DNA from 3 places in the Streptomyces sp. NPDC049541 genome. Region 2 is predicted to be linked to each of the others. Evidence: riboswitches for the same ligand, from Rfam matches in the RefSeq annotation. Region 2 holds a riboswitch; each other region holds the start of a gene.
What was found. Region 2 has a riboswitch for cyclic di-AMP ahead of ACIBW9_RS12320 (M23 family metallopeptidase). Riboswitches for the same ligand answer to the same signal wherever they lie in the genome.
Positions count from the first base shown of each region.

Region 1: it holds a riboswitch for cyclic di-AMP, as region 2 does, so the genes downstream of both, ACIBW9_RS07975 (C40 family peptidase) here and ACIBW9_RS12320 (M23 family metallopeptidase) in region 2, are expected to answer to the same signal.
Region 3: it holds a riboswitch for cyclic di-AMP, as region 2 does, so the genes downstream of both, ACIBW9_RS09335 (NlpC/P60 family protein) here and ACIBW9_RS12320 (M23 family metallopeptidase) in region 2, are expected to answer to the same signal.

Region 1 covers NZ_JBITLY010000002.1:165,810-172,428, forward strand. The annotation lists gene ACIBW9_RS07945 (adenosylmethionine--8-amino-7-oxononanoate transaminase) at 1-177, opposite strand, end outside; gene bioB (biotin synthase BioB) at 170-1,363, opposite strand; gene ACIBW9_RS07955 (8-amino-7-oxononanoate synthase) at 1,511-2,647, shown strand; gene ACIBW9_RS07960 (DUF397 domain-containing protein) at 2,717-2,944, opposite strand; gene ACIBW9_RS07965 (helix-turn-helix domain-containing protein) at 2,954-3,814, opposite strand; gene ACIBW9_RS07970 (ATP-binding protein) at 4,028-4,486, shown strand; gene ACIBW9_RS07975 (C40 family peptidase) at 4,590-5,063, opposite strand; cyclic di-AMP (ydaO/yuaA leader) riboswitch at 5,067-5,278, opposite strand; gene ACIBW9_RS07980 (hypothetical protein) at 5,617-5,925, opposite strand; gene ACIBW9_RS07985 (ATP-dependent Clp protease proteolytic subunit) at 5,933-6,568, opposite strand.
Region 2 covers NZ_JBITLY010000003.1:19,690-26,308, reverse strand. The annotation lists gene ACIBW9_RS12340 (dihydrofolate reductase family protein) at 1-407, shown strand, start outside; gene ACIBW9_RS12335 (alginate lyase family protein) at 596-1,819, shown strand; tRNA gene ACIBW9_RS12330 (tRNA-Met) at 1,919-1,992, shown strand; gene ACIBW9_RS12325 (PP2C family protein-serine/threonine phosphatase) at 2,100-3,182, shown strand; cyclic di-AMP (ydaO/yuaA leader) riboswitch at 3,347-3,504, shown strand; gene ACIBW9_RS12320 (M23 family metallopeptidase) at 3,516-4,541, shown strand; gene ACIBW9_RS12315 (aldo/keto reductase) at 4,650-5,600, shown strand; gene ACIBW9_RS12310 (PrsW family intramembrane metalloprotease) at 5,613-6,619, opposite strand, start outside.
Region 3 covers NZ_JBITLY010000002.1:484,428-491,046, reverse strand. The annotation lists gene ACIBW9_RS09350 (hypothetical protein) at 1-436, opposite strand, end outside; gene ACIBW9_RS09345 (LysR family substrate-binding domain-containing protein) at 613-1,398, opposite strand; gene ACIBW9_RS09340 (DUF5997 family protein) at 1,457-1,861, shown strand; cyclic di-AMP (ydaO/yuaA leader) riboswitch at 2,053-2,226, shown strand; gene ACIBW9_RS09335 (NlpC/P60 family protein) at 2,283-3,680, shown strand; gene ACIBW9_RS09330 (SDR family NAD(P)-dependent oxidoreductase) at 3,872-4,618, shown strand; gene ACIBW9_RS09325 (response regulator transcription factor) at 4,847-5,629, shown strand; gene ACIBW9_RS09320 (DinB family protein) at 5,644-6,279, opposite strand; gene ACIBW9_RS09315 (MFS transporter) at 6,448-6,619, opposite strand, start outside.

The sequences.
Region 1 (6,619 bases), on a different contig from region 2:
CGACCACCAGGACGACATGCCGTCGACCAGTTCGCCCGAGCCGTCCGCGAGCCGCAGCCGTACCCCGCTCGCCGATTCGACGACGAGCGGTTCGACGCGGCCGGGCATGGGCCCGTACGGATGCCAGACGTGCCGCCGGTCGAGCTCCAGAAGTTCGGAGACGGGCAGGTCAGGCATTGGGCGCGAGGTCCGTGCCGACGCCGCGGTGGCGCATGGCGACCAGGTCGGTGCGGGGCTCGGCCGCGGGCGCCGGGGCAGCCGTACCGCAGACGCCGCCGTCCGCGTGCGAACCGCACCCGCCGTCCTGGTGGGAGCCGCAGCCCGCCCCGGCGTGCGAACCACAGCCGCCGCCCGACGTGACCCGGTGCTCCGGCAGCGTCACCTCGCCGGCGCCCTCCACCTCGAAGCCGGCGTCCGCGATCATCTCCAGGTCGGCCTTGCCGGCCTGGCCCTCGCTGGTCAGGTAGTCGCCGAGGAAGATCGAGTTGGCCAGGTTCAGGGCCAGGGGCTGCATGGTGCGCAGATGCACCTCGCGGCCGCCGGCGATGCGCACCTCGACGTCCGGGCACACGAACCGCACCATCGCCAGGATCCGCAGGCAGCGCTGCGGGGTGAGGTGCCACTCCTTGGCGAGCGGGGTGCCCTCCATCGGGATCAGGAAGTTCACCGGCACCGAGTCCGGGTCCAGCTCGCGCAGCGAGAAGACCACGTCCACCAGGTCCTCGTCGCTCTCGCCCATGCCCGCGATCAGACCGGAGCAGGCGGACAGACCGGCCGCGTGCGCCTTGTTCACGGTGTCCACCCGGTCGGCGTACGTGTGCGTGGTCGTGATGTCCCCGTACGTCGCCTCGGACGTGTTCAGGTTGTGGTTGTAGGCGTCCGCGCCCGCCTCGCGCAGCCGCTCGGCCTGGCCCTCGGAGAGCAGACCGAGACAGGCGCACACCTCGACGCCCTCGTTCTGCTCCTTGATCGCCTTGATGGTGCCGGCGACCCGGTCCACGTCCCGGTCGGTCGGCCCGCGCCCGGACGCCACCAGGCACACCCGCTTGGCGCCACCCGCAAGACCGGCCGCCGCGGCCTGCGAGGCCTCGTCCGGCTTGATCCAGGTGTACTTCAGGATGTCGGCCTTGGAACCGAGCCGCTGGGAGCAGTACGAGCAGTCCTCCGGACACAGTCCGGACTTCAGGTTGACGAGGTAGTTGAGTTTCACCCGTCGGCCGAACCAGTGCCGGCGCACCTTTCCGGCCGCGGCCACCACATCGAGCACGTCGTCGTCGGAAGTGGCGAGGACGGCCAGAGCTTCCTCGCGGGTCGGCAGCTCGCGCCGAAGCCCCTTGTCCACCAGCGTGTTCAGCAGGTCCATGAGAGCCGATCCTGTCTTACGGAAGCGCTCCCGGCCAAGGAGAGAATGAACAACAGGGACACTTCGTCGTGTGTGTATTGCCACACCATGGGGTGCGACCGGTCCGGCTAGTGTCTGTCCACTGCCTACAAAAGCCCCGGAGGAGTCATGGCGTTCGGCTGGATCGACGAACAGGCGCGGCTGCGGCGCCGCGCCGGACTCGTACGGACCCTGCGCCCGCGGCCGGCCGACTCCCCGCTGCTGGACCTCGCGAGCAACGACTACCTGGGCCTGACCCACCATCCGGCCATTGCCGAGGGTGCGGCGGAGGCCGCGCGGACCTGGGGCGGCGGCTCGACCGGCTCTCGACTGGTCACCGGTACGACGGAACTCCACACCGAGCTGGAGCACGAGCTCGCCGACTTCTGCGGCTTCGAGGCGGCACTCGTCTTCTCCTCCGGCTACGCGGCCAACCTCGCCGCGGTCACCGCGCTGGCCCCGCACGGTTCGCTGATCGTCTCCGACGCGGGCAACCACGCCTCCCTCATCGACGGCTGCCGGCTGGCCCGGGGCACCACCCAGGTCGTCGGACACGCCGACCCGGAGGCGGTGCGCAAGGCGCTGCAGACACACGAGGACAGTGCGGCGACCGCCGTCGTCGTCTCCGACACGGTCTTCTCGGTCGACGGCGACGCGGCCCCGCTGGCCGAGCTGGCCGCCGTCTGCCGGGAGCGCGGCGCGGGACTGCTGGTCGACGACGCGCACGGCCTCGGCGTCCTCGGCGACGGCGGCCGCGGCGCCCCGTACGCGGCGGGCCTCGCGGGCGCCGACGACGTGGTCGTGACCGCCACGCTGTCCAAGTCGCTCGGCAGCCAGGGCGGAGTCGTCCTCGGCCCCGCCCGGGTCATCGACCACCTCGTCAACGCGGCCCGCACCTTCATCTTCGACACGGGCCTCGCGCCCGCCGCCGCGGGCGCGGCCCTGGCGGCACTGCGACTGCTGCGCCGCGAGCCGGAGCGTGCGGCACGCGCGCGTGCCGTCGCCGCCGAACTGCACGCACGCCTGACCGCCGCGGGTCACGAGGCGGTACGACCGGACGCCGCGGTGGTCTCCGTGCGGGCTCCGTCCCCGGAGGGGGCCGTGCAGTGGGCGGCCGACTGTCGTACGGCAGGCCTCGCCGTGGGCTGCTTCCGTCCTCCTTCCGTGCCCGACGGCGTCTCAAGGCTCAGGCTGACCGCCCGCGCGGACCTCTCCGAGGCGCAGATCGAACGCGCTGTACGTGTGATCGGCGAGACGCGACCATGAGTCGGCGTGACACGGCCGTGTGCCGCACGATGTGGAACTGATCGGAACTGACCAGGCCGATCGGGACGGTCAGGACCTGAATGCGGCCGTGAAGTCCGTCCAGCTCTCGGGGGAGAGGAGCAGGGCGGGCCCGGCCGGGTCCTTGGAGTCGCGCACGGCGAGCAGCCCGGCCCAGGGGCCGGAGAGCGGCCGTGCCGTCTCGACGCAGTTGTTCGCACCCGTGCTGTAGCTGCTGCGCAGCCACTGCACGTCATGCAGATCGGTACTGGAAGGTACGTTCCGAGGCAGTGCTGACATGGTGCCTCCTTACGCGCCGGCACCTATCCCGGCGATGTAATCCAACGAGTCCTCGGGCGAAAGGGCGTGGATCTGAAGGGCGTTGAAGGCCTCGGTGTAGGCCCGGAGGTCTTCTTTCCGTTCGAGGTAGAGGCTACTCGTCAAGTGGTCGAGAACAACCACGTCCAGATCGGAAGTGCTCGAAAATGAGAAGATTACGAAAGGTCCAGTGACGCCGACATGTGCCCCGGCAGCGAACGGCAGTACCTGAAGCCGCACTTGAGGCAGCCGCGCCGCCTCCAGGAGCCGCTCGAGCTGCTGCTTCATGACGTCGGGGCCGCCGATCTCCCGGCGCAGCACCGCCTCGTCCAGTACCGCGCTCAGCTCCAGCGGCGGATCCGAACGCAGTACGTCCTGCCTGGCCAGCCGCACCTCGACCAGGGCGTCCAGCCGTTCGTCGTCCAGCCCGCCGACCGCCGCCCGGGTCACCGCACGTGCATAGGCGGGCGTCTGGAGCAGGCCGGGCACGACGGACGTCTCCAGCGTGCTCATCGCGCTCGCCTGGGACTCCAGACTGATGAAATCGCGGTAGGTCGGCGGCAGTACCCCGCGATAGGCGTGCCACCAGTGATGCCGGCCGCCTCCCTCGTCGGAGCCCGCCAACACCAGGAGCAATTCACGGAGTTGGCCGTCCGCCACGGCGTAGGCGTCCAGGAGTAACCGCACATCGGCCGGTTTCACCCCGCTGGCGCCGGTCTCGATCCGGCTCACCTTCGACTGGTGCCAGCCCACGAGCCGGGCGGCCTCACCACTGGTGAGCCCCGCGCTCGTGCGCAACGCACGCAGTTCGGCGCCCAGTTTCCGGCGGCGCACCGCGGGACCGTGTTGCATGCGCTTCTCCTTACTCCTTCCGTGCCACCCAAATACGGTCTCCCGTCGCAGAGTTCACCGCTTTGAGGGACAGATATATGCATATCTTGGTGGATCGCCACCCGTGACGGGCGCGGTAATGGCAGTCTGGCGACGAAGCACCAGTCCGGGACCGTACTCGAACCATCCGCTCCGTGTCGGACTCCGGTCCCGTGGGAAAGGGACGACCTCGCCATGGCAGACCATTTGGAAGCATCCGTCACTCTGCCGAGCGATCCCGCCTCGGTCTCCGCGGCCCGCGGCTTCGTGGTCACCACGCTGGCCGAGTGGGGACTGCCGGCGGACACGGAGGCCGCCGAGACCATCCGCCTCGTCGTCTCCGAACTCGCCACCAACTCGGTACAGCACACCTTCGGTCAGTCACCCACCTTCACGGTGGACATCGAACTCCACCGTGACGAGCAGCTCCGCATCGGTGTCACCGACAGCCATCCCCGTTTCCCCAAGCGCCTGCCCGCCGCGGTGCAGCAGGACAACGGCCGGGGGATGGTGATCATCCGCTGGCTGGCTGCGGAATGCGGTGGCCGACTGCATGTCCGCCCCACGCGCGAGGGCGGCAAGACGGTCACCATCGAACTCCCGTGGACCGTACCGGCCCAGCCGGTGACGGCAGCGGGGCAGCAGGAGCCGTAGTCGCTCAACCGTGCCCGGCAACTGCGCCCGGGAGCGCTCCGGTGCCGCTTGATGCCCCGCGGGGGCGGCGGCGTGTCAGGTTGCCGTCGCCCCCGCGGGAGAGTCAGCTGACCCGGCCGTACCACACGCTGGACGTCCAGATCTTCTGCAGCTTGACGACGTCCCCGGTCTTCGGGGCGTGCCAGATCTTCCCCTTCCCGGCGTAGATGCCGACGTGGTAGACGTTGGAGCCCGAGTGGAAGAACACCAGGTCTCCGGCCTTGCGGCTCTTCGCGGAGATGTGCTTCGTCTTGTTGTACTGCTGGGCCGCCGTACGGGGCAGGGTCTTGCCCGCCTTCTTGAACGAGTACAGCGTGAGCCCTGAGCAGTCGAACCGGCGCGGCCCCGAGGCGCCCCACTTGTACGGGGAACCCTTTTTGGAAGCCGCGATCTGGAGTGCCTTCGTCGCCATGGTGGCTGCCGAGGCGTCGGAGGCGACACCCGGGACCACGATGGAGCCGCCCACTGCGGCGATGGTGAGGGCCGAGGCCGTACCGGCCCGGACCATCAGCGACGGGACACGATTGAGCGCAGTCATGCGCAACCCTTCGTCAGCCGCCTGTGAAGGATGACCTGTCGGATTCGGGCTGGCGAAGTTGCCCGGCCGCTGACGCGGCTTCACCCCAAGGGCTGCTCGACCCGGTCATGGCGTGACCGTTCCGGCGACCCGTCTTGCTTGGGTCCTCCACTCCTGCCGATCCACTCCTGTCGACCGGTCATCCGGGCGGCGGCAGGACTCGGCGTCCGCCCGGATCGCCCCGCCGCTGCGGCGGGGGCTTGTCGTCAGACAGGGATCTTCACCCATACAAGTCCGAAAATCCCAATGGAACCGGGGGTTTGTGTCGTTACTCACCACTCACCCGTTCGGGTGGACACCCCTGTGTTCGAGGGCGCGTTGAGGCCCCCGGGGAGGCTCGGACCAGCACCGGAGCACCAGAAGCCGGTCTCGGGGCGGGCGCCTTGCGCAACCCTGACGGTCGCGAAAAAGGAGCCGCGACTACGCCGAATGGGGGTACCTCTTTTGGTCCGTTTGACCTCCGGTCCGGACGCTCCGCCGACAGAACGGAAGGTCCGGACCGGCCGTACATGCGTCAACTGCCGGACTCGGGCGGCACCGTGACCCGGGCGGTGCGCCGCTCCCCGTCGAGCACCCGCAGAGCGCGCCCCAGCGTCGGGGCGTGCAGTTCCGTCTCGCCCCGCTGGTGCATCAGCGCCAGGGCGTCGCGCAGCTGGGCCGCCTTGCTCACCAGCGCCTGCGCGGCCCGCAGCCCGCGGTACGTGTCGCCGTGCTGCGCCGGATTGATGCGGCCGAGCAGGTCGACCACGTCGAGGTAACGGTCGATCAACTCGCCCTCGGCGCGGGTGAGGGCGGGCAGCGGTGGAAGTTCGGGTGGGAGCACCGGCCGCTCACCGCCCGGTGGGCGGGGCGAGGGTGGCCTTGCGGCTGGGGATGATCCGGTCCACCAGGCCGTATTCCACGGCTTCTTGGGCGCTCAGGATCTTGTCCCGCTCGATGTCCGCCGCGACTTGCTCCGGGCTGCGTCCCGTGTGCCGTACGAGCATCTCCTCCAGCCGGGATCGCATCCGGCCCAACTCAGCGGCCTGGATGGCCAGATCGCCGGCCTGCCCCTCGACGGGCTCGGCCAGGAGCGGCTGATGGATCACCACGCGCGCGCCCGGCAGCGCGAACCGCTTGCCCGGCGTGCCCGCCCCGAGCAGCACCGCGGCGGACGAGCCGGCCTGCCCCAGGCAGATCGTCTCCACGTCGCAGCCGACGTACTGCATGGTGTCGTAGATCGCCGACATCGCGGTGAACGAGCCGCCGGGGGAGTTGATGTAGAGCGAGATGTCCTGGTCCGGGGCCTGGTACTCGAGGTGCATGAACTGGGCCATCACATCGTTCGCCGAGGTGTCGTCGATCGGCGTCCCGAGAAAGACGATCCGCTCCTCCAGCAGCTTGGAGTACGGATCCATCGTCTTGGTGCCGGAGCTGGTGCGCTCGGTGAACTCGGGCAGGACGTAACGGGCGGACGGTCGGGTCATCGGTACCCCTCCTTCTGCGTCTGTAAAAAATGTACAGGACGTACATGACGT
Region 2 (6,619 bases):
CGGCGCTGTGCCCGCCCTCGCGCACCGCCTTCAGCGTCGGCGCGGTGATCGTCGCCGCCGACGGCACGGAACTCGCCCGCGGCCACTCCCGCGAGGGCGACGACCCGGCCGTCCACGCCGAGGAGGCGGCCCTCGCCAAACTGGACTCGGCCGACCCCCGGCTGGCGACGGCCACGGTCTACAGCAGCCTGGAACCCTGCGCCCACCGCGCCTCCCGCCCCAAGCCCTGCGCCCGGCTGATCCTCGACGCGGGGGTCCGCCGGGTGGTCACGGCCTGGCGCGAACCGGACACCTTCGTGACGGGGGCGGACGGGAGCGGGCTGCTGGCGGGGCGGGGCGTCGAGGTCGTCGTACTGGGGGAGTACGAGGAGCGGGCAAAGGCGCCGAACGATCATTTGTTGGGCTGACATCTCAGCCCGTCCGGCGTTCGAGGACAAGGCCGCCCCTCAAGGGCCGAGCAAGCGGGGCTCTGGGGGCGGCAGCCCCCAGCACCGCCCACCACCACCCCGCACCGGCCGATCGGCCCAACAGATCCTGCGCCCGACCTCCGGAAGGGCGACCCTGACCGTACCGGCCGGAGGCGATCGCGGAGGTAGTGCCAGTGAGGTCAGTTCCCAGACGTGCGGCGGCAGTTCTCCTCGTCCTCCTGCTGACGGCGCTCGTCGCCTCCTGCGGCACCGACCCGGGCACCCGCACCATGGCGAGGGCGCTGCCCCCCGGCGCACCGTTCACCCACCCCGGTGTCCTCGTCAGCCAGGCCCAGCTGGACGTCGTGCGCAAGAACGTCATCGCGGGCAAGCAGCCCTGGCTGCAGGCGTTCCTCGACATGCGGGACAGCAAGTACGGCTCGTACAAGTACACGGCCCAGCCGACCGCGGTCGTCAACTGTCCCTGGGGCGGCAAGGGCGCGAAGGGCTGTCTGGAGGAGCGGCAGGACGCCATCGCCGCCTACACGCAGGCGCTCCTCTACAGCGTCACCCGGCAGCACGAGCACGCGGTGAAGGCCAGGGAGATCATGGACGCCTGGTCGGCGCAGCTGAAGCGGCACACGGCGCAGGACGCCCGCCTGCAGTCCTCCTGGGCCGGGTCGACCTGGGCGCGGGCCGCGGAGATCATCCGGTACACACCGGGTGCCGGCTGGCCCGCCGACCGCGTCCGGCGGTTCGCGGCCATGCTGCGCACCGCCTACCTCCCCGAGGTCACCAGGAACCTTCCCGACTACAACGGCAACTGGGACCTCGCGATGACCGACGCCGCCATCGGGATCGCCGTCTTCACCGACGACCACAAGACCTTCGACGCCGCCCTCAAACGCTTCCGCGGCCTGGTGCCCGACTACTTCTATCTGCGCAAGGACGGCAAGATCCCGCTCACCCCGGCCGGCTCCGACGCCAACACCGTGCAGAAGCTGGAGACGTACTGGTTCAAGGAGACGAAGTTCGAGGACGGCATCGCGCAGGAGACCTGCCGCAACTTCAAGCACGTCGGCTACTCCCTCGCCGCCACCGCGCACATCGCCGAGACCGCCTGGCACCAGGGCGTCGACCTGTACGGCGACGTCAAGGACCGGCTGAAGGCGGCCCTCGACTTCCACGCCCGCTACGAGATGGGGGCCAAGCCCCCGCGGTGGCTGTGCGGCGGCCGGGTCGTCGGGAACATGGGCCCCGACCTGGAGGTCGCCCTCAACCACCTGGAGAACCGGCTCGGCACCCCCGTCCCGGCCGCCCACAAGCTGGTCGAGCAGACCCGCCCGGCCGGCACCGACGACCTCTTCGTCTCCTGGGAGACCCTCACCCACGCCGACAACCCGGCCGCCTGACCGAGGCCCCGCGGACCCCGGAAAACGCAGGTGAACGGGGGCGGACGTAAACCCTGGCGCAGACAGCCCCGCGGATGGCGTATGCTGGTGACACAACGACGCGGGGTGGAGCAGCTCGGTAGCTCGCTGGGCTCATAACCCAGAGGTCGCAGGTTCAAATCCTGTCCCCGCTACTCAAGGCTCAGGGCCGGAGTCCAGTCACTGGACTCCGGCCCTGAGTGTTTCCCCCGGCCGGGTCACCCGGCTCGCCCCGTGCCGCCGTACCGGGAAACCTGGAGGGGTGGAGCAGGAGGGGCCGATCTCATACGCACGCACCTTCGTGCGGCTGCTCCCGGCACTGCTGATCGTCGGCGGGGCCTTCTACGACTACCTCACCCCTTCGCGGTTCACGGCGGGCCCCCTCTTCACCGCCGCACCCCTGGTCGCCGCCCCGCTCTACTCGCGCCGCGGCACGGTCCTCACCGGCCTCGCGACCGTCCTCGTCGTCAGCGCGATCCACGCCCAGGTGGGCATCCTCCTCCAGGTGGAGGCGATCACCGAGCTGGCCACCATCGCCACGGTCTCCGTCCTGGCCGTCCTCATCAACCTCCTCGTCCGCCGCGGACGCGAGGAGCTCGCCTCGCAGCGCGAGATCGCCGAGGCCGCCCAGCGCGCCGTGCTGCCCGAACCCGCCGAGCGGATCGGAGGGTTCGCGATCGCGGCACGGTACGAGGCCGCGCAGGCGGACGCATCCATCGGCGGCGACCTGTACGCCGTGCAGGACAGCCCGTACGGCGTACGGCTGGTCGTGGGCGACGTGCGCGGGAAGGGGATGGGGGCGGTGGCCGCCGTGGCCGTCGTCATCGGGGCGTTCCGGGAGGCCGCCGAGCAGGAGGCCACGCTGGAGGCGGTCGCGCAGCGGCTGGACCGGGCGCTGGCGCGCGAGGCGGCGCGGCGCGAGGGCATCGAGTTGTTCGAGGGGTTCACCACCGCCGTGCTCGCCGAACTCCCGCACAGCGAGGGCGTCGTCCGCATCGTCACCCGCGGCCACCCGCCCCCGCTGCTGCTGTGCCCCGACGGCGCCGTGCACACCCTGCACGCCCGCGAGCCCGCCCTGCCGCTCGGCATGGGCGACTTCGGGAGCTGGCCCGACCGCGCGGAGGAGATCGCGTTCCGCAGCGGGGCCACGCTGCTGCTGTACACCGACGGGCTGTCCGAGGCGCGGGACGAGCAGGGGCGGTTCTTCGAACCCGCGGACCGGCTCGCCGGCCGGGCCTTCCACGAGCCCGCCGCGCTGCTCGCCACCCTCGCACGGGAGGTGCGCAGATACGCCGGTGAGGCCATGGCGGACGACATGGCGCTGCTCGCCGTACGGCGGTCCTGAGGTTCCTGAGGCGCGGTCAACTCGCCCGTTTTCGGCCGTTCATGCGCCGTCTGTCCAGGTCGGAAAGGTTAATGATCAAGCGGAACACCTTGGAAACGACACCCCGGGTCTATTAACGTTCGATAACGCAGCGCGGTCGTCCCAGCCGTCACAAGAGGCGGCTCCGTGCGCACGCGCCGAATCCCGCAAGGGAACCGGGGAACCACCACCCTGGGGTGAATCGCGCCGACACCGCCGTGGCAGCACGGCAGGTATACGCGCGTAGGAGACCTTCCTGCTCCGAACCCGTCAGCTAACCCGGTAGGCGAGAAGGAAGGAAAGGAGCACGCCCACGTGGCGTCCAACCCGCCTGCCCCGGCAGCCCCGTTCGTGCCGAGCACCGAGCCCTTCGGCTTCGCCGGCCGACGCTCCGACGAGGGCCCCTGGGAGGAGTGGAATCCCACCGAGGACTCCATCGCCCCCGTCCGCGGCCGGCACCGCGTCGCCAAGCAGCGCGGCGGGGGACTCGCCCGCAGCTCCACGGTCCTGGGCGTCGGTGTCATAGCCGCCGTCGGCGCGGGCGGCATGGCCAGCGCCAACACCGGCAAGCCGCCGGTGTCGATCTCCATGCCCGATCTCGCCTCCGTGAGCCATGTGTTCGGCGGCGGCTCCGAGGCCCCCAAGGGCTCCGCGACCGCGCTCAGCGATGTGGCCACCACCTCCGCGGGTACCGCGCAGGGCGCCAAGGGCGCCGGTGAGGCGCTGCGCGACCGGATCATGGCGCAGGCCGCGTCGCAGCAGGTCCAGATCGACAGCAAGAGCCAGGCAGCCGTCGAGGCGGCCCTCGCGAAGCAGATCGACGACGCCGCCGCCAAGGCCGAGAAGGATGCCGCGGCCAAGGCCGCCGCCGCGAAGGAGAAGGCGGAGGCGGCGGCCAAGAAGGCCGCCGCGGACGCGAAGCTCGCCGAGTTGGCCAAGCAGTACACGCTGCCGGTCGTCTCCTACACGATCACCGGCACCTTCGGTCAGGCCGGCTCCATGTGGTCCTCCGGCTACCACACGGGCCTCGACTTCGCCGCCCCCACGGGCACCCTCATCAAGGCCATCCACTCCGGCACCATCACGCAGGCCGGCTGGGCGGGTGCGTACGGCTACCGCACGATCCTCACCCTCGACGACGGTACGGAGCTGTGGTTCTGCCACCAGTCGTCGATCAGCGTGAGCGTCGGCCAGAAGGTCAGCACCGGTGACGTCATCGGCCGCGTCGGCGCCACCGGCAACGTGACCGGCCCGCACTGCCACCTCGAGGTCCACCCCGACGGCCAGGCCACCGGCATCGACCCGATGGCATGGCTGCGCAGCAAGGGCCTCAACCCCTGACACCCGTACGTTCTCCGTCCGTACCCGGAGTGCCGTAATCCGCTTGTTTACGGGATCTTTGCGCCCGCCGCGGAAGACCGGCCTCCGGGGCGTGCGTTGACGTAGAGCATGACTTCCCCTTCTCTGCGCAAGCTCGGCTCCTCCGGCCTCGAGGTCTTCCCGCTGTCCCTGGGCGGCAACGTCTTCGGCTGGACCGCCGACGAGGCCACCTCCTTCGCCGTGCTCGACGCCTACACGGCCGCCGGCGGCAACTTCGTCGACACCGCCGACTCCTACTCGGCGTGGGTCGACGGCAACCAGGGCGGCGAGTCCGAGACGATCATCGGCAAGTGGGTCAGGGCGCGCGGCAACCGTGACGACGTGGTCATCGCGACCAAGGTCAGCCAGCACCCCGACTTCCAGGGCCTGTCCGCCGCCAACATCAAGGCCGCGGCCGAGGCCTCCCTGCGCCGCCTCGACACCGACTACATCGACCTCTACTACACGCACTTCGACAAGCCCGAGGTGCCGGTCGAGGAGATCATCGGCGCGCTCGACGAGCTGGTGAAGGCGGGCAAGGTCCGGCACATCGCCGCGTCCAACATCTCGCCCGACCGGCTGCGCGCGTCCCTGGAGTTCTCCGACCGCGAGGGCCTGGCCAAGTACGTGGCCCTGCAGCCGCACTACAACCTGGTCTCGCGCGACACGTACGAGGGCGAGCTGCAGGACCTGGCAGGGCGCTACGGCCTCGCGGCCGTCCCCTACTTCTCCCTGGCCTCCGGCTTCCTCACCGGCAAGTACCGGCCCGGCGCCACGGTCGACAGCCCGCGGGCGGGCGGCGCGGCCAAGCACCTGGAGACCGAGCGGGGGCAGCGGGTCCTGACCGCCCTCGACGAGATCGCCCAGGCCCACGACGCCCCGGTCGCCACGGTGGCTCTGGCCTGGCTCGCGGCCCAGCCGACGGTCGCCGCCCCGATCGCGTCCGCGCGGACGGTGGAGCAGCTCCCGGCGCTGCTCGCGGTGGGCGAGCTGACGCTCACCGAGACCGAGGTCGCCCGCCTGACGGAAGCGTCGGCCTGACCCCCTCGGGCGCTACGACCGGTACGGGTTGTACGCGGGATTCGGCACCGCCGGGTACCCGTACGCCCCGTACACCGGCCAGGGTGGCGCCGCCACCGGCACCGGGGGCGCCGTCATCCGTGCCGCGTGGTCCAGCGCCGGGCGGGCCACCTCGCGGCGGCGCCACAGCTCGTGCAGCAACTCGCGTTCCCTGACGACGAAGTCGGCGCCGGCGCGGCCACGGCGCCCCCGGTGCCGCAGGAAGGCCAGGGAGGTCGCGTAGGCCTCGTACTGGGCGACCTCGCGTGCGGCGGGCTTGCCGAGGTGCTGGGCGGCGTGTTCGCGGGCCAGCCTGCGTGCCCGCATCGAACCGAGGGCGTAGGGCTCCGCGGGGGTGAGCCAGCCCGCGACGGCGTAGGCGGGCAGTTCCTCGCGCACGGTGCGCAGTTCGCGCTGGCGGGTCCAGATCACCAGCCAGGTCAGCAGGCCGAACGCGGGCACCATGAAGGCCGCGTACACCGCGAAGAACCCGTACTCGCCGAAGTTCGAGGAGCCGTTCCAGATCGCGTGCATGCTCATCGCGAGCAGCAGGCCGCAGAGCGGGACGAGGACGCGCCGTATGTGCTGGCGTTCCGAGGAGAGCGCGGCGATGCCGAAGCCGATGCCGGTGAGCACGGTGAACAGCGGGTGCGCGAACGGGGACATGATGATGCGCACGAAGAACGTCGCCGCGGTGACCGAGGCGATGCCGCGGTCGCCGGTGAGCTGGTCGGTGCCGAAGGCGGTGCCCAGGTAGAGGATGTTCTCGGTGAACGCGAAGCCGGTGGCGGTGACCCCGGCTATCACCACCCCGTCGACGATCCCGGTGAAGTCCCGTCTGCGGAACAGGAACACGAGCAGTACGGCGGCCGCCTTCGACGACTCCTCCACTATCGGCGCTATGACGGTCGCGCCGAGGGTGTCCGCGCTGGACGGGTCGGCGGTCGCCGTCGCTATCCACTTCGTGGCGAAGCTGTTGGCGACGATCGCTATCAGCGCCG
Region 3 (6,619 bases), on a different contig from region 2:
GTCCCAGGCCGCCCCAGCCCGGGCCGAGCGCGATCATCACCCGCACCATGAGGGTGCCGGCGAGGGTGGTCGCGTACGAGATGACGAGCGTTCTGGCCCGGCCGAGGATCAGTTCGGCGAGGGCGAACGCGAGGAACAGGCTCGTGATCCCCGCCCACACGGGCAGGTCCAGGGCCGGGACATAAAGTGACACCGGCGTCCGCAGCAGGGCCAGCCACAGAGGCAGGTCGCCCTTGACGCCGCCGAGCAGCCGCACCAGTACCGCACCGGCCGGCCGCTGCGCCAGCGCGTGGAAGAAGATGACACCGAAGGCGGCCAGGAACGCCAGGAACAGTGCGGGCAGCCCACGGCGTCTGAGTTGCCGCACCGGATCGACGACGATCCCCTGCCACTCGCCTCGCAGCGTGCGCACGACGAACGCCGCCACCCGCCACAGCGCGCCGCGCGGCCGCCGGTACTCACGGTCGACCGGATCGCCCCACAGTCCGTGGGCTCGCAGCCGATCCGCGGCGCCGCCCGCGCACCGCACCCCCTTGCGTAGCAAAACTCCCCCGCCTCCCGTCCATCGCCCCACCGGATGGTCGGAACGGGGCGAGGCCACCCCGTGGGAGGCTAGGCCCGGCGGCGGGGCTTCCTTCGCTTGGCGCCCTTGGAGACGTCGGATCCGGTCCTCGGGTTGCGCCCCGCCGACTTCCCAGCCGTTTTTCCGGTCACCTTCGCCGCGGCGGACTTGCGCCGGGCGCCGGTCGTGTCGCCCGCCCTGCCCTTCGTTTCCGGTGTCGCCGTCTTACGCCCGCGGGAGCTGTTGACCGTGCGCCCGCGGACGATTCCGATGAAATCCTCGACCAGGTCCGTGGTGGCCTCCTCGGGCCACGCCAGGGCGACGCTCGACTCGGGCCCGTCCACCAGCGGCCGGTATGTGAGGTCCTTGCGGTGGTACAGACGGGCCAGGGACTGGGGGACGACCAGGAGGCCGACGCCCGCAGCGACCAGTTCCACGGCGTCCTCGGTGGTGGCGGGGCGCTCGAAGGCGGGCTCTCCCGGCGGCCGGTCCCAGTCGAAGACGTCGTCGAGGGGGTGGAAGAGGACCTCGTCCGCGAGGTCCGCCACGGTCACCTCGTCCGCCGCCGTGATCACATGGTCCTTGGGGACGACGACGACCGTCGTCTCGGTGTAGAGGGGGATCGCGCTGAAGAACGTACGGTCGACCGGCAGCCGTACGAGCCCCGCGTCGGCCCCGCCGGCGCGCAGCACGTCGGATGCCTCGGCAGCCGGTACGGCGAGGAGGTTGAGCGGGATGTCGGGCAGGCGCTCGTTCCAGATCCGCACCCACTTGGCGGGCGTCGCTCCCGGGACGTACGCAAGCCGGAACGCCTGGGATTCTTCCGAGCCTGTCACCAGGCCAGGCTACCGGCCGTGGTCGGAGGGCTCGAACATGCTCGATACCCTGGACGGCATGAAGTCGCACCAGAGCACCCAGACGATGAAGCCCGCGACCGCGGCGAAGAAGCTGGGTGTGTACCTCGATGCCACCCCCGCCGAGTTCCGGGAGGGTGTCGTCTCACGAGCCGAGCTCGACCGGCTCCAGTCCGAGCCGCCCGAGTGGCTGCGCGAGCTGCGGGCGAACGGTCCGCACCCCCGTCCGGTGGTCGCGGCGAAGCTGGGCGTCTCCATCGCGGGTCTCGCCCGCGGCGGGATCACCGAGGCGCTCACCACCGAGCAGATCGAGGCCTTGAAGCAGGAACAGCCCGAGTGGCTGCAGAAGGAGCGCGCCACCCAGGCCGAGGTCCGCAAGGAGACGGCGCGCATCAAGAAGCGCAACGCCGAGCGTGAGGCTCGCAGCGAGGGCCCGCGGGCCTGACGGGGACCGTTCGCGACGGACGGTTGCCGTCCGGATCCACTCCGTGCACAACGCACGGATCTGACGGCGCGTCACGACGAAGGTCACAAAAGCGTATCGGACATTCCGGCCTTCAACCTTCACACGAGCCGCACAAGTTGGCTAGCGTGGCTCCAGGCCGCACGAGTTCCTCCGGCGAACCCCGCCGGGACGCGCGGCCTCCGCCGAATCCGGTGCGCCCTCGTGGCAGCCGGAACCGGGGACCCAACCGAACGACGGGGTGAATCGGCCCAACTGCCCGCCAGGCAGGGGCCGTAGGGCATGCCTTCCGGAACCGACCGCCCGAACCCGACAGCTAACTCGGTAGGCGGAGTACGGAAGGAGTACGGCTCCCATGGCGCCGGATCGACCATCGCGCACCGGAGGCTTCGGCCTTCCCGGTATGCGCAATTCCGCTCTCGCGACCGCGGCCCTCACCTCGGTGGCCCTGTTCTCGCAGACCGCCGACGCCGCACCGACCACCGGTGACGAGGGCCCCAGCCGTGAAGCCGTCCGGGAGCGCGTGAGCAGCCTCTACGACCAGGCCGAGTCCGACACCGGGAACTACAACTTCACCCGGGCTCAGCTGCTGGGAGCGCGGCCGCCCGCCGCCCCGCCCCGCGAGCGCGGCCGCTCGGATCCGGCACTGGACTCGGTGTCCCGGCGGTGGTTCGACGGAGCGCGTGCCTCGCTGGGGCCGACGGTTCCCGCGGCGCTGCCGGCCGACCGCAGGCCGGCTCGCCAGGCCGAGCCCCGGCGCCCGGCGGACAGCCGCAGCACCGCCGTGGAGCCGGCGGCGACCGCCCGGCCCGTGGCCGAACTGCCCTCCGCGGAGTCCCGCCGTCCGGTCGCCGAGCTGACCGCCGGCCCCACGGCCACGCTCCCCGCCGTCCCGCAGCCCCGCCAGGAGGCCGCCCCCGCGCTGCCCGCGGCGGCCCCCGAGTCCAGGCAGACCTCCCTGCGCAAGTCCAAGGAGCGGAACCAGCGCAAGATCGCGGCGGCCAGCGAGCTGCTGTACCGGTACACCGCCCGGCAGACCTCCGCGCCACGCCCGGCCGTTGAGACCGTGCCGGCCCAGCTGCCCTGGCAGGACCAGGCTCAGCAGACCCGCCCGGCGGCCGAGGAGGCGTGGCGCATGCAGCCCTCCGTCCTCGACACGGGCCTGCCCCCGGCCGGGGACCGGCTCATGCAGCCCTCCGTCCTCGACACGGGCGTACCCGCGGTCGAGCCGTGGCGCATGCAGCCTTCCGCGCCGGACACGGGTGCACCCGCGACGCAGGAGTGGCGCACGCAGCCTTCCCTGCCGGACACCGGCGTACCCGCGGTGGAGGAATGGCGCGCCCAGCCGTCCATGCCCGACACCGGCATACCCCAGGCCGGGGGTTGGACCGTGCAGGCGTCCGTCCTCGACACGGGTGTGCCCGCCGCCGGTACGCCCACCGCCACCAAGGCCGACAGGGCCATCGACTTCGCCCGTGCACAGATCGGCAGGCCGTGTCTGTGGGGTGCGGTCGGGCCGGAGTCGTACGACAACGCCGGGCTCACCCAGGCCGCCTGGCGGGCCGCCGGGGTCACCCTGCCACGGACCACGTACGAGCAGGCGGGCGCCGGCACGGTGATTCCCCTGTCAGAGAGCCGCCCCGGCGACCTGATCTTCTTCAACGACAACTTCAGCCATGTCGGCCTCTGCACCGGCAACGGCTTGATGATTCACGCGCCTGGCCCGGGCGCCGTCATACGCGAGGACCCGGTCCACTACGCAGGCGAAGCCGCGGTGCGTATCGCCGTACGCCCTGCGTGAGATCAGGAACGCCGGCAGAGGCGTGACACCGACAGCGCGATGAACCACGGGGCCGCCGACGGAAGCCGGCGGCCCCGGCGCTCGTCGGGGATGCGCAGCCGCGACGACACCGGGTACTTGCGGCGGATCCACCCGGAGTACGAGCTCAGGCTGCCTCGGTGGTGAAGGATGGCCCCGTGAGCAACGAGAACATGCAGCGCCTGGCCGGGAAGGTCGTGGTCGTCACCGGGGCCGCCCGGGGCCAGGGGGCCGCCGAGGCGGAGGCGTTGATCCGGGCCGGCGCACGGGTGGTCGCCACCGACGTGCGGCCCGAGGGCGACGTACGCCGCCTGGACGTCAGCAGCGAGAGCGACTGGGCGGCGCTGGCCGGCGAGTTGAAGGAGTCGTACGGCGAGATCCACGGACTGGTCAACAACGCGGGCGTCATCCGGCGCGAGCGGCTGGGTGAGGTGCGACCCGAGGACTTCGCGCAGGTCCAGGCGGTGAACACGACCGGACCACTGCTCGGCATCCAGCACCTGGCCCCGCTGATGCCGCCCGGCTCGTCGATCGTCAACGTCGGCTCGTCCGCCGCGCTCACCGGCTACTACCCGGTGGCGTACACGGCCAGCAAATGGGCCCTGCGCGGGGTGTCGAAGATCGCCGCCATGGAGCTGGGACCGCGGGGCATCCGCGTGAACACCGTCCATCCCGGCTATATCGAGACCGAGATGACGGCCGCCGCCACTCCCGCCTTCCGGGAGGCGACCATCCGCGAGACCCCCCTCGGCCGTAGCGGAAGCGTCGACGACATCGCACCGCTCGTGGTCTTCCTGCTGTCCGACGAGTCGTCGTTCATCACCGGGGCGGAGATCCCGGTGGACGGGGGCCTCACCGCGCACGGTGGCGTCAAGTCGATCTCGGATGCGATGCGTACGAACCCGCCCGTTCCGGAGTGAGCCGTGCCGGGGCCGCCGGTCCCCCGCGCCGGCGGCCCCGGCACGGCGTGGGGGTCCAGGCGTCCCCCCGGCGCCGGGGCTCCCCCTGCTGCGGCTGCCGTGGCGCCGACGTGCTGGAGTATCCGAGAATGTTGTTGTTTCTCGAGGGTGCTCGCATGCAGTCTCGGGCAGTGGACGGCGTCGCCGGTATGGGTACAACTGCGTACGCGGCGGACGAGCGGAGAAGAGGTGGCACAGGTGCCGGGCGGGGCCCACGAACGCATGCTGTCGGTGGCCGTCGCCGCCCTCAACGAGCGTGAGCCGGAGCGGCTGTGGCCGCTGCTGGCGTCCGCCCTGCCCGGCCTGTGCGGCGGCGAGACGCTGATCTACAAGCTCGACGACTGGAACGAGGCCCAGGGCACGGTCGGCCTGCCCTCCGAGGTGGCCGTCGAGTTCGAGAGGCTCGGGGAGGAGGACCTGGGCCTGCTGCGGGCGGGGTTTCCGTTCGCGGACCACTATGCGGGCGGGCCGGACCGGACTCCCCTCACGGCACGCGCGGCGGCCGGCGCCGCATGGTCCGTGAGCCCGACCGCGCGGCTGATCGGCGACATCATGGACGCGGACCACGTACTGGCCGTACCGCTGCCCGAGACGACGACGCCGATCACCGGATGCATGATCTACCGCTCGGGTACGGACTTCACCGACGATCACGTCCGCGTGGCCCGGCAGCTGCAGCCGCTGCTGGCGGCCGTCGAGCAGCAACGGCAGCTCCTGGAGCGCTGGAAGCGGACGGCCGCCCCGGACACCGCCGACGGACCGGCCGCGGACTGTCCTCTCACACCGCGGGAGACGACCGTCCTGCTCCTGCTCTCGGACGCCCTGACGGCGGCCGCGATCGGCCGACGGCTCGGCATCTCGGACCGTACGGTCCACAAGCACATCGAGAAGATCTACCGCAAACTCGGCACCCGCGACCGCATCAGCACGGTCCTGAGGGCCCAGCAGCTGGGGCTGATCCCCATGCCGTGACCCGTGGCGGCCGGTCAGGTCCGGCGCGCGCGGTACAGGTCGCGCAGCAGGGCGATCTCGGCCCCGTGGTGCAGGACTTCCTGGTTGACCCACCACACGATGTCGACGAAAGGGTCTTCCGGGTCGCTGCCGTGCGGATACGTACAGTGGCCGACCTTGTCGAGCGCCGCGTCGCCGCTGCTCAGCAGAGCCCCCCGCCAGGACGTGACACCGGCGTCGAAGGCGGCGACGGCCGCTGCCACGTCCCCGCTGACGAGGTAGTCGTCCCGGGTGAGGCTGTGGGTGCCTGCCGTGTGATCGGCGCGGAGGGTGAGCATCTCGCTGAGGTGGCTCAGCCGCCAGGCGATGGTGGTGAAGGGCGGCGGCCAGGGGTGCGGGTAGGACGCCGCGTCACGTCCCCAGTCCCCGTCCGCGGCGCCGGCCAGCAGGGTGGCGCGAGGCCCGGGCCCGACCGCCCGTCGCCGCACCGACCAGCAGTCCGCCACGGGCTCCCAGAGGTACTCCTCGTCGGTCATGGGGCCGACCTCGGTCTCCGAGCCGTCGCCGCTGTCCATCACCGGCCCGGTCAGCCTGGCGGCCAGACGCTCACAGGCGAAGTCGAACTGCTCGAGCAACGGACCCAGACGAGATGCGGTCACCGACACTCCCATGGCGGACTCGTGGACGTACGGCGCAGTCATGAACCGACCGGCCAGCCTGGCACAACCGGCGAACAGCCGCCTCTCCTTTTCTGAGGCCGGGACTCCGGGGACAGTTGCCAGTACACGGCCGTGGACCTCGCGGGCCATCAGTGGACGGTCTCGGTCGGCTGAGGAGTGTCAGCCCGGCGGGGGTCCCATCCCGCCCTTGAGCCGTTCCAGGTCGGAGGGGCGGACCTGGATGACGAGCAGGGCGATCAGGGCGGCGAGGACAGCGAAGATCGCTGCCATGATGAAGGCCGCCGAGATCCCGGACGTGAGCACGTGGTCGGACCAGGGGCTCGGGAGCTGC